Linked DNA regions of Ammoniphilus sp. CFH 90114. The protein of the gene in region 2 binds, or shares a complex with, the protein of the main gene of each other region. Links are inferred from orthologs where the notes say so. Each region holds a gene or a part of one and is shown on either strand. Other genes may lie near its edges.

Region 1 (5,200 bases), on a different replicon or contig from region 2:
AAGCGGCAAGAAGGATTGAAGTAATAGCCAAGCATCATTTAGAGGTATTGCAGCGCTTGCCTAGCAAGAGTTTTGATGTTGTATACTTTGATCCGATGTTTCGCCAAAGTATTGCTGAATCGACCTCTCTGCAGGTACTTCGCGGCTTTGCTAACCCATCCCCTCTTGAAACGACCGCCATTCAGGAAGCCGTTCGGGTGGCCAGGCGTCGCGTAGTTCTTAAGGAGCGAAGGGATAGCCGAGAATTCGATCGCTTGGGATTTACCATGATCTACAACGAGAACAAGGAAGTCGCCTATGGCATCCTCGAGGTTTGAAGGAGAATAAGACATGAGTAATAAAGAGAAACTCCTCGTGATTGTAGGTCCGACTGCAGTGGGGAAAACGTCCTTAAGTATCGATCTGGCTAAGGCGCTAGATGGTGAGATCATCTCGGGGGATTCCATGCAGGTTTATAAGGGAATGGATATCGGAACAGCCAAGATTACAGAAGCTGAGATGGATTCGGTTCCTCATTATTTGATTGATATCCTTGAGCCGGATAAAGATTTCTCGGTTGCTGATTTTCAGCATCAGTCACGCCAGCTCATTACGGAAATCAATCTGAGGGGTAAGCTTCCTATGATCGTGGGAGGAACAGGGCTGTATATCCAGTCCGTCATCTATGAGTACAAGTTCTCAGAAGCGCAGAAGGACCTATCCTTGCGTACAGCCTTAGAAGAGTATACGGAACTCCATGGGAAGGAAGCACTCCATCAGCGCTTGCAGGCCATTGATCCAATTACAGCTAAGCGATTGCATCAAAATGATGTAAAAAGAGTTATCCGTGCCCTTGAAATCTATGAATTAACGGGTAAGCCGATGGCCGAATATCAACAGCGTTCTTCCGAATCCCCCTATCAGCTCTGTCTTCTGGGATTGACTATGGAACGCACACTTCTCTATGAGAGAATAAATATGAGAGTGGACTTGATGATTAGTCAAGGCCTTGTGGCTGAAGTTCAGAGATTGCTGGATCAAGGATATGATAGCAGTATACCTTCACTGCAAGGAATTGGTTATAAAGAGGTCATAGATTACTTACATGGTAAAACATCGCTAGATGAAGCGATTGAACGAATTAAAAAGAATAGCCGTAATTTTGCTAAGCGTCAATTGACTTGGTTTAGGTCTATGAAAGATATCAACTGGCTCGATATGACAGAACCTGGGGATAGAGCTGAGCTTGTCGAAAATATTCGAAGCTTTGTAGCAGGAAAGATTAGGTAAGATAACGAATATAACTGTTAAGATATAAATAGAGGAGGTAAACCCCCAATGGCAAATTCCATCAACATTCAGGATACGTTTCTTAACCACTTAAGAAAGGAAAATGTTCCCGTTACCATATATTTAGTGAACGGATTCCAATTGAGAGGTCTCATTCGTGCATTTGATAATTTTACAATCGTGATTGATAGCGATGGCAAGCAACAATTAGTCTATAAGCACGCCATCTCGACTTTCCTTCCACAACGTCCTGTATCTTTGATGCCTGATAATCAAGAGTAAGCCTTAAGTCGGAGTAGAACTCCGGCTTTTTTCATTTACTCAGATTGTTCAAATTATAAAGACTTCATCTTTTTTCGTTGACATAATGAGTAAAACGTAATATTCTCAATATCGTTAACTTCTTCACATTCGGCATTTTTCAACAGATCGAAAGATAATGTTGACAACAATGGAGTCGGATGGTAGAGTAAGAGTAACAATTAAATAAAACAATTCCAATCGGAATTGTTTTCTTATCCAGAGAGGTGGAGGGACTGGCCCGATGAAACCCGGCAGCGGATCTTCAAAGAGAAGATGCTGTGCCAATTCCACAGGACGAATTGTCCTGACAGATAAGAGCGTGACCGTGACTACTACACGTCAAACCTCTTCTCTGAGCGAAGAGGTTTTTTATTTGTCAAACAACCAAGGGCCCTGGTAGCTGACAGTAAAAAGGTTCGCTCTCCTTAACACGAATACACATATGAAGGGGAGTATTAGAAAATGAAAAAGTGGACAAAGGTGTTAACAACTTCTATTTTAGCAGTATCACTTCTTGCGGGGTGTGGAAGTTCTTCCGATCAGCCAAGTCAAGCTAGTGGCGGTGGAGACCAAGTTACCAAGATTAAAGTAGGGGTAACTGCTGGTCCTCACGAAGAAGTAATGGAAAAAGTAAAAGAGGTAGCAGCAAAAGATGGCCTTGAAATTGAAATTGTTGCCTTTAACGATTATGTGCAACCAAATAAGGTATTAGCAGAAGGGGAATTGGATGCTAATAGTTTCCAGCATGAGCCTTACTTGGAAAGATTCAAGGCAGATCATAACTTAGATCTTGTAAAACTAGCTAACAACATTAACTTCCCAATGGGACTTTACTCTACTAAAATTAAAGATGTCAGTGAACTAGAAGATGGGGCACAAGTAGGATTACCAAACGACCCAACGAATGGAGCAAGAGCACTTCAACTGTTTGAGGAAGCAGGCTTAATTAAGTTGAAGGAAGGGGTAGGAGTTAAAGCTACGATTCACGATATTGCTGAGAATCCTAAGAACTTGAAGTTTAAAGAACTAGAAGCTGCATTTATTCCTAAGGCTCTTGATGATCTTGCGGTAGCAGCAATCAATACGAACTTTGCGATGGAGCATGGATATGTTCCAACGAAGGATTCCATCTTTATTGAGCCTAGTGATTCTCCGTGGGTAAATCTTATTGCCGTACGTACAGCTGATAAAGATCGTCCAGAATTTCAAAAGCTTGTAAAAGCTTATCACTCTGACGAAGTTAAGAAGTTTATAGAAGAGCATTTCCAAGGATCTGTTGTACCATCCTGGTAGTTTTCCTTGTATGCAGGAAAAAAGAGGATTAGGAGATGCTTTTGAAAAGGGAAGAGAAGACCTCCAACAGGGGGTCCTTCTTTTTGTTTGGTCTATGAGCAAAGATGTTTGGAGGTTGGGTACTCAATGATTGTTATCAAAAATTTATATAAAACATATGAACAAAATGGACGCAATGTAGAGGCGGTTAAGAACGTTAGCCTAGAGATAAAGAAGGGTGAAATCTTCGGAGTTATTGGGTTTAGTGGTGCCGGAAAAAGCAGCTTGATCCGTTGTGTTAATCTCTTGGAGACGCCTAGTTCAGGATCTGTCATGGTAAATGGGGTTGAAATGACAAATCTATCTGAGCGCAACCTACGTGAGGCAAGGCGGAAAATAGGAATGATCTTTCAGCACTTTAATTTACTTTCATCTAGTACGGTGTTTGAAAATATTGCAGCCCCTCTTGAGTTAGCTAATACGCCAAAGCATATAATCGAAAAGAAAGTTAATGAATTATTAGGTTTAGTCGGATTGTCAGATAAAGGGGCTTCTTATCCATCACAATTATCAGGGGGGCAAAAGCAAAGAGTAGCGATTGCTCGAGCATTAGCTAATGATCCAGAAATCCTTCTTTGTGATGAAGCAACCTCTGCCCTAGATCCCCAGACTACTGACTCTATTTTGGATTTACTATTGGATATCAATAAGAAATTTCAAATCACAATTATGTTGATTACCCATGAAATGCATGTCATTAAGAAAATTTGTGATCATGTGGCGGTTATGGAAAATGGGCAGGTTGTAGAGCAGGGAAGTGTATTAGAGATATTTTCACAACCTAAAACCCAAACGACCAAAAACTTCATTAAAAATGTTTTTGACATTAATTTACCTCAAAATCTTCAACTTAAGTTTAAAAACGAAAGGGCAAATGGGGAAATCATCCGTGTCTCTTTTGTCGGTGAAACAACAACAGAACCTGTCTTTGCTGAACTGGCTACCCGTTTTCCGCTTCGTCCCAATATCTTGTTTGGGAATATAACACAAATTAAGGAAACCACCTTTGGAAGTCTCATCTTGAAGCTAACAGGTGAAGCGAGTGTAATTCAACAAGGAATGGAGTACTTGCAAAGTGAAGGCTTGAGTGTGGAGGTGCTGCAGGATGTTGACTAGTTTATTTGATCGAAGCGATCTATATATTCAATCCTTAATTGAAACTTGGTGGATGGTATTTTACGCTTTATCGATCTCGGCATTAATAGGACTCCCGCTTGGTGTTCTATTGGTGGTTACTCGTCCGAAGCATATTTTTGAGAATGTCATGATCTATAATGTCTTGAATGTCATAATTAATATTCTTAGATCGGTGCCTTTTGTTATTCTTATGGTTGCTATTATCCCATTTACGAAGTTTATCGTAGGGACTGCCATTGGTGTTAAAGGAGCTATCGTACCTCTTGTGGTCTATACGGCTCCCTACATTGCAAGATTAATGGAATCTGCTCTTCTCGAAGTGGACCCTGGAATTATTGAGGCTTTTAAATCTATGGGAGCAAGCAGAAGACAGATTATCTGGCGTGTGATGATCAGAGAAGCTAGACCAGCAATATCATTAGGTTTAACCATTGCGACGATCGGTTTGATCGGGGCAACCGCGATGGCAGGGGTGATTGGTGCGGGTGGTTTAGGAGACTTAGCGATTCGTTACGGTTATCAGCGATGGGAACTTGATGTTATGCTTTGGACTGTTATTCTCTTAATTATTATTGTTCAAGGGGTTCAGTCCATTGGGAACTATATTGCGAAACGTCTTCGGAAAAACTAAGGCATGGAGTAATCATGTAAGGGGAATGAAAGCATGAACATTGAATCAGCTGATATTATGAAAGGCTTGCCAACTCAATTTTTCGCTACGCTTGTCGCGAAGGTGCAAAGGGAGGCAGCGGCAGGACACGATATAATTAATCTAGGTCAAGGAAATCCAGATCTACCTACCCCTGAGCATATCGTGGAAGAGATGCAACGTGCCGTAGCTAATCCTATTCACCATAAATATCCCCCATTCCAAGGGCGCAGGGAATTGAAAGAAGCGGTTGCTCATTGGTATAAAAGTGAATTCGATGTTGAGTTGGATCCAGAACAAGAAGTGGCTATCGTTTTTGGGGGGAAAACAGGCTTAATTGAAGTATGTCAAGTCTTATTAAACCCTGGAGATATCTGCCTAGTGCCAGATCCAGGATATCCAGATTATTGGTCGGGGGTTGCTTTAACAGGGGCTCGCATGTCCTTTATGCCTCTTCGAGAAGCGAATCAATTCCTACCGGATTATTCAGCTATTCCTATTGAAGATGTA
Region 2 (7,448 bases):
GAGCTAGCATCAATAGCTCCAGCCACCGATTCTTTTACTACAAGATCACCAATCGTTTGGTTTTGCACCCCACCTTGGACTGGTTTTAGAAAGGAGCCCGGCACCTCCATGGAAACAGGCGCAATCACCCTTGCAATGACCCCTGCATCTCCTGATACACCAGCTGTCCCATCCAGGACAGCCCGGATCTCAGTCGGACTTACGTCAGCAGCGATATCCAGCAACCCTTTGTTAAGCACCAATTTGGCACCTTTTGCACCATTCGAAGTGGTTTTGATCGTTGCACTGATGGTATCTCCAGAACTTCCCAACAATTCCCACTCACCAAACTCAAGGCCTTGCAGGTCAGATAAAGATGCGTTAACTTGAGGAGGCTGTATTAGTTTGCTCTGATGATCTACCGCCCACTTCACTCCTCCCGTTAATTCAATTCGGATGGATCCCCCGGAACGCAAGGACCCCGGTGCCTGCTCTTCAACAACCAGCTGACCCATTTCTGTATACATAGGATCCCTTGAGCCTGATCTCCCAGCAAGCACATCTTTTGGATTTTCGGTTTTTGCGATAACTCGATACGGCGCATATTTGCCTATGACAAGAGAAGTACTATTCGTTTTACTTGATCCACTCACTGTCATTACAATGTCACCGAACTTCACAACGGAGGAATCCTGTACTCCGATCTCAGCATGATGGATTGTAAAATAGCTAGCCGATTTGGTAGATGTTGGTACATATATTTCTAATTCTCGTGTATCTGATGAACGCCTAGCCGTTATTTCTCCTACTACTCCACTATCCCCATCCACAAAGCTTACTGGATAATTCGTTTCTGTCCATTCAAACCCAAAAGGCAAACGAAGCTTCAAACTAGAGCTTCCTGCCATTAATGCTCCAGGGATATCTTCTTTGAATCGAATCGTATCTAACGTCCCGGTACCGCCTTCTGGAATCGTTTTTAGGGAATCAACTGACACATCGATTAATCCAGTCCCTCTGTTCGCTACGATTACCTGTTGGTCGTTAAAGGCACTTCCCGCTTTACCTTCTATTACCGCTTGAATAGCCGAATCCGCATTCCCCGGAACGTATACACTTCCTAGACTCATTTTTAAAGTCGTATCTACGTCCGTCCCTGCTCCTTCTGCCTTCGCCACATTTTTCACAATCACTTTGAGCTCGTTGTGGTTCGTTTGATACACAGAAAGATGCTGAGCTGCCCCATCATTCCATGGATCATTTAAACCACCAACTACTTCAATTAACGGTTTGACTGAGCCATCAGGCTTTGTAACCATAGCACCTGAGATATCGGTCATTCCATCTGCTGCTGCTGGAATATTGAATTTAAAATCGGCTGGTAATCTTAAAAAGAAGAAGTCATCATTGTTTAAATCTGAAATTGGAACTTTTAGTTTAATATCGCCTAAGTCCTTATAATCTGTATTCGTAACACTAGCATTAATCGCTTGCACTCCAACTACGCTAAATGCGGTTGCCGCTTGTCCCATGCTTGGCCAAGCCAGACTAGCTAACAGTGCCGCTATAGAAAGGACGGAAACAAATTGATTACATTTTCTCATCCTATTTTTCCTCCATCTATATGAATCTTGAGAAAGTCTAGGATAATTTATCATAATTCCATAGCATATTCATTAGTGAAAGCCTGCCAAGCCTTCCAAGAAAAAGCACATAAAAAAGAAGACGAGCATCATAGCTGTCTTCTTTATAGAATAGGTGATCAAGTAAAACTGCGAATCATAATTTCCTCAACAGGAAATCGAGGCGTTTGGTGAGCAGGGGCTTCTGCATATCCGATGGGTATCATCATGTTAATTGTATAACGATCTGGGATACGAAGTTCTTGACGTAATGCATCAGCATTAAAACCACCCATAGGTACAGAATCCAAGCCATAGGATTTAGCAGCCAACATGAGCTGCATGGCCGCCAGAGAAGCATTTCGTATGGCCTCAAATAATCCAAAGTTATGCACATTATGATAAGCCCCGTTAATATTCTCTACCAATTTTTGTCTAGCTTCATTTGTCATGTATCCAACCTTAACCGCATCTTCATATATTCTGTCGGCATTCTCATTTGCTTGAATATCGCCAAGTACAATAATGAGCGCCGAGCAATCACTTACTTGCTGCTGACCATATGCTATCGGTAACAATTTGTCTTTTATGTCTTGATCTTCAATAATCAGAAACTTCCAATGTTGCAAGTTCCATGAGGAGGGTGCACTCCCAGCTAATTCAATAATATCCTTTAAAATTTCCGGAGGGATTTTCTCTCCACGTTTATATTTTCTTACACTACTCCGTTCTTTCATGACTTTATGGATCTCTCTCTCCGCTGCAGATATACTCATTCTACTTCCCTCCCTGTTTGATAAGATAGTACTTTACTATTTTGCTCGAGTAAGCTTAGATCAGGTATGTAAATGTCTGACAGCTTGACAGCAGGATGTTTCACAGATTTGAATTTTTCAATATTTTCCCTTATAATGTTTTTGTACCTTAACTGTTGTTATAGCAATAATTGGAGTGATTCAGTTGAGATTATCCTTGAATGACTATATCAGTATTTTCATTCATCAAACAGACCTAACCCTGACGAATCATGTAAAGGGAAAATTAGCTCCCTTTAATCTTGCCCCTGAGCAGAATCTGATCCTCATGCTACTCTGGGAGAAAGACGGAATGAATCAACAAGAACTTGCGGATAAACTTCAAAAAGATAAAACAAATATTGCTCGCATGGTTCTTAACCTTGAACAAAAGGGATTTATCCGACGAATCAGCGGGGAACATGATCGGCGTTCATTAAGGGTTTTTCTGACAGAGGAAGGAAAGGAACTTGGCGATCATATCATACCAATTGCTGAAGCATTCAATTCACAGGTATGCAAGGGAATTTCAAAGGAAGAGCTTCAAGAAGTTAGGAGAATCCTTTCTAAGATGTGTGCTAATATCCAGTAAGGATCCTACCTTGCATTTCTTCGTCAAATGGTTGCTATAGCAACGTAAATTTTAAAATAGGGGTGGAAGTATGTACGATATCGCTATTATTGGTGCGGGGCCAGCGGGGGCCAGTGCAGCTTTGTTTGCGGCAAAAGCAGGGAAAAAGACATTAGTTCTTGATCATGACAAAAGTATGACCAAGAGAGCATGGGTAGAAAATCACTATGGAGTTATGGAGATTACCGGACCAGACCTAGTGGAGATCGGAAAAGAACAAGCAAAGAAGTTCGGCGCAGAAATCGTAACAGATACCGTCCAAAACATTACGAAGGCGGACAATGGATTTAAGATCGAGACGGACAATGAAACTTTTGAAGCAGATCACATCATTTTCGCAACAGGAGTTGCTGTGGAATTAGCCGAGAAAGTAGGAATAAAGACAAAAGAAGGTACAGAGCCGCGTATCAAGACCGTTCTTGATGTCGATGCCAAAGGCCAAACCTCCGTCTCAGGCATCTGGGGAGCAGGTACGGTAGCTGGTGTTAGCGTTCACACAATCATTACTGCTGGTGATGGTGCAAGAGTAGCGATCAACGTCATCAGTGAATTAAACGGCGAACGTTATGTCGATCATGATGTATTAAAATCGTAGTTACAGAAGAAATTAAAATCACCAGGGCTTTCCTCCTGGTGATTTTGTCTTTTTAATATCCGTCCGACTTATGACCCATATTTTCCGCATTCTTGCTAGCCATATCTGCAGCTGCTGTACTCATATGATCGTTTATTTCCTGTTTAGCCTTCTCTAGTCCTTCTTTCACACGCTGACCATATTCGGGGTCAGCATTCGTAAAGTATTCAACCATCTTATCTTGAATATTCGGTTTGCAAATTTTTAATGCATCCACTAAATTCGAGACAAGCTCATTTTTCTCAACATCATCAAATGCACGATACGTTTTCCCCGCTTGAGCAAAGTCATTCGTCCGATCAATCTTTTGGCGAACAAGCTTGGCCTTGTAATGAGGTTCATGCTCAGTCCATCTCTTCGGTGCTTCCTTCAATCCGCCAAGCGTGGAGGGTTCATAGTTGACATGTGGATTTTGTCCTGGTGCCATGTCTACTTGATATTCCATTTGACCATCCCGTTGGTTTGTCGCCACATGCTTCTTGGGTGCATTTACAGGTAATTGCAGATAATTTGTCCCTACTCGGTATCTTTGCGTATCTGAATAAGAAAAAGTACGTCCTTGGAGTAATTTGTCATCGGAAAAATCTAGCCCATCAACCAGCACCCCTGTACCAAAGGCGACCTGTTCCACTTCTGCAAAATAATTTTCAGGATTTTTGTTCAGAACCATCTTCCCTACAGGCAAGAACGGAAATTGTTCAGGATCCCATAATTTTGTCGGGTCAAGCGGATCAAAATCTAGTTCAGGATGCTCATTATCACTCATGATCTGAACGCAAAGCTCCCACTCTGGGTAATTGTCTTCCCTAATGGCCTGATATAGATCCTGAGTGGCATGATTATGGTTGGTTGACTGAATCTGATTTGCTTCATGTTGCAGTAGGTTCTTAATTCCCTGATTGATAGGTTCCCAATGATATTTAACTAGCATGGCTTCCCCCGCTTGATTTACCCACTTATAGGTATTCACGCCGGAACCTTGCATCTGTCTATAATTAGCGGGAATCCCCCAAGGAGAAAATAAAAAAGTAACCATATGGGTGGCTTCGGGCGTCTGAGAAAGGAAATCAAACATTCTTTCTGGGTCCGGTAAATTCGTAACTGGGTCTGGCTTGAAGGAGTGAACCATATCAGGAAACTTAAGGGGATCACGGATAAAGAAAATCTTTAAATTATTACCTACTAAATCCCAGTTTCCATCTTCAGTGTAGAACTTGGTAGCGAAACCGCGAGGGTCGCGCAAGGTTTCAGGTGAGTGTCCCCCGCCCACTACAGTAGAGAAACGGACAAACACAGGCGTTCTCTTTCCTGCTTCCTGAAATAGTTTGGCTCTTGTATATTTAGAGATCGGTTCATTACCAACTTTTCCATACGCTTCAAAATAACCGTGGGCTCCTGCTCCACGTGCATGAACAACTCTCTCGGGAATTCGTTCGCGATCAAAGTGAGATATTTTTTCCAGAAAGTCATAATTCTCTAATGTTGTTGGTCCTCTGTTTCCTACGGTTCTCACATTTTGATTATCGGTTATGGGGTGCCCCTGCCTATTGGTTAAGGTTTCTTGACTTTCCCCTTCCGAAAGTCGGTTATCTGTAGAACCTCCAACCCCGTTTACAGAAGTTCCATCTTCATTCCTATTCTGTTTATCCATATGACACCTCCTGAAAATCAACACTTCGAAACTTATCTTGTCCATACACGAAACCCTGTATACAATATTTGCCACAAAACCACCTACATGACTAAGGAAATGGAATATGAAAAAAAGATCGCACACGCGATCTTTGAAAGAACTACCATTTTTACTTTTTAGTTAGAGCTTCTCGGTCCGTAGCCATTGGCGGTTGTTCCATCCAGCCATTCTTGATCAAGATGTTTGCACCATCTTCAGCAAACAAAGCGATCTCTTGCATAAAGCGGGTATAATGCATTCCGATATCACGTCTTGGACTCGACCCCAAACTTGTACCATAGTGACTCAACGAAGCCCCTGTTAAAGCAGCCACGTGAAACATCATGAGCTTTTCAGAGAATGTAGGTGTCGTGGATTCGGTGGGGATCGTATCCCAAGTCATAGAAGCAGATAGATTAGATTCCGAAAGTAAAGATCCAAAGACTTCAATTTGTTTACTTGCAATTTGTTTACCCCTGACAAAAAAATCAATGACTTCCTTTGTTTGGGCAACTTGAGAAAAACCCATGATTAATGATCTTCCAATTTCATTGCGTTCAATATTAAAGAAAATATTCATAACCTCTATACAATTAAGGGGTCTTCGATCACCCAGCCACCCGTTAAGAAAACCTTGTTTTTCAACAAACTCCACACGTTTAGGCAATACGATTTGAGGCGGTCTCAGAAACAGGCCCTTCGACAGGAGAGTTTCCCTTGTTCTGTTATAAAGTTCTGCGGATGCTTGAACACACCCCTCAAAAAATTTAGATATATCTGTTCTAGCGCTATTAGCTAAAGACAAAGAGTAGCCATTCCCACCAATCTTGCCCATATTATGTAAGTAAAATAAATAAAACGTATCGGAAAATAATCGTGGAGCTGACAAGTCGACATCATTTTGCTCACTAAAACCTTCTGGGATTGCAATGTCTTCGTTATTAAAAAGGCTCGAAATATGATGAAGATGCTCTTGGGATAGGCTTAATGCGAAATGGAGTAAACCCTCTATTTCCTTATCTTTGACATGGCCTAAAAATTGCTTTAAAACACAAATCGCCATGCTATCGTTCATGTAGGTGGTCCACAAATGAGCTAATTCAGATGTCGACATCATCACTTGTCTTTCACTTTCCATTTAAGGCCTCCTGGAAAAACTAACATATCGATATCGGATAGTATTTCTCATTTGTGAGGTTTAATACAGACTTCTTACCCATTCCACCTATTTTAATTCTGCTAAAACTTCTTCAATTTTTGCTAGCTCAGATTGTAAACCGCCACCACTTAAGTACCAAAGCGGACCATCTAAGTAAACGATTTTATTGTTTTGGAATGCTTGTGTTTTCTTAATGATTTCATTTTCCATATCAGCTTTAATCTTTGATTCGCCACCTACAGCTGCTGTACGGTCGATTACGAATAACACTTGTGGATCAAATTCTAAAAGTGCTTCGAAACCGAAGTTTGAACCATGAGAAGAAGCGGCGATATCCTCTGTTACTGGTTTGAAGCCATAGATATTATAAATGTAACCATAATTAGAGTTCGATGCAAAACCAGATAATTTACCTTCGTTGTACATCGCAACTAATGATGTTTCATAGTTACCAGCTAAAGTCTTAATTTTTTCTAGTGCGGAGTCATATTTTTCTAGGTACTCTTCAGCTTCCTTTTCCTTACCGAACATTTTTGCTGCAACATCTACAGAAGCTAAGAAAGTGTTCCAATAATCATTTTGAGAGGTTCCTACGAATACTACAGGAGCAATTTCTTTAAACTCTTCATAGAATACAGATTGACGACCTGAGATAAAGATTACATCTGGCTTAAGCGCTGCGATATCTTCAAGTAATGGGCCCTTTAAAGTACCAATGTTTGTGTACTCATCACCTGAATAGTCTTCTAGGTGAGATGGTAATGTGGAGTCTTTAGCAACTCCGGCAATTCCCTTAACACCAAGTGCATCCAATGTATCTAAGAAACCATAGTCAAATACTACAATCTTTTCTGGCATTTTTTCGAATGTCACATCTTTAAAAGTGATTGTACCTTTTTCTTCATTTTTTGTTGAAGCTAATGTTGGAGATACAGTCATTGGATACGCAGGACCGCT

Evidence for each region.
Region 1: the proteins of EIZ39_RS23625 (region 2) and hfq are in contact, whole or in part, in a crystal structure (PDB 3VU3), measured with the Escherichia coli proteins. The link is inferred for Ammoniphilus sp. CFH 90114 from one-to-one orthologs.

What each region holds. Positions count from the first base shown.
Region 1 is NZ_SDLI01000001.1:587,641-592,840, forward strand. The notes cover bases 1-2,934. They hold hfq (RNA chaperone Hfq), read left to right. Parts: upstream 1-1,317; coding sequence 1,318-1,551; downstream 1,552-2,934. Other genes in these bases: EIZ39_RS03055 (class I SAM-dependent methyltransferase), read left to right, coding at 1-317; miaA (tRNA (adenosine(37)-N6)-dimethylallyltransferase MiaA), read left to right, coding at 331-1,269; EIZ39_RS03070 (MetQ/NlpA family ABC transporter substrate-binding protein), read left to right, coding at 2,035-2,865. Also shown: EIZ39_RS03075 (methionine ABC transporter ATP-binding protein), read left to right, coding at 2,992-4,020; EIZ39_RS03080 (methionine ABC transporter permease), read left to right, coding at 4,010-4,672; EIZ39_RS03085 (pyridoxal phosphate-dependent aminotransferase), read left to right, coding at 4,706-5,200. UniProt on the Escherichia coli protein: RNA chaperone that binds small regulatory RNA (sRNAs) and mRNAs to facilitate mRNA translational regulation in response to envelope stress, environmental stress and changes in metabolite concentrations.
Region 2 is NZ_SDLI01000018.1:18,021-25,468, reverse strand. The notes cover bases 2,993-5,908. They hold EIZ39_RS23625 (catalase), read right to left. Parts: upstream 5,312-5,908; coding sequence 3,674-5,311; downstream 2,993-3,673. Other genes in these bases: EIZ39_RS23620 (DUF3231 family protein), read right to left, coding at 5,463-5,908; EIZ39_RS23630 (FAD-dependent oxidoreductase), read left to right, coding at 3,058-3,621. Outside these bases: EIZ39_RS23645 (copper amine oxidase N-terminal domain-containing protein), read right to left, coding at 1-1,583; EIZ39_RS23640 (nitroreductase family protein), read right to left, coding at 1,742-2,377; EIZ39_RS23635 (MarR family winged helix-turn-helix transcriptional regulator), read left to right, coding at 2,553-2,987; more of EIZ39_RS23620, read right to left, coding at 5,909-6,470; EIZ39_RS23615 (siderophore ABC transporter substrate-binding protein), read right to left, coding at 6,558-7,448.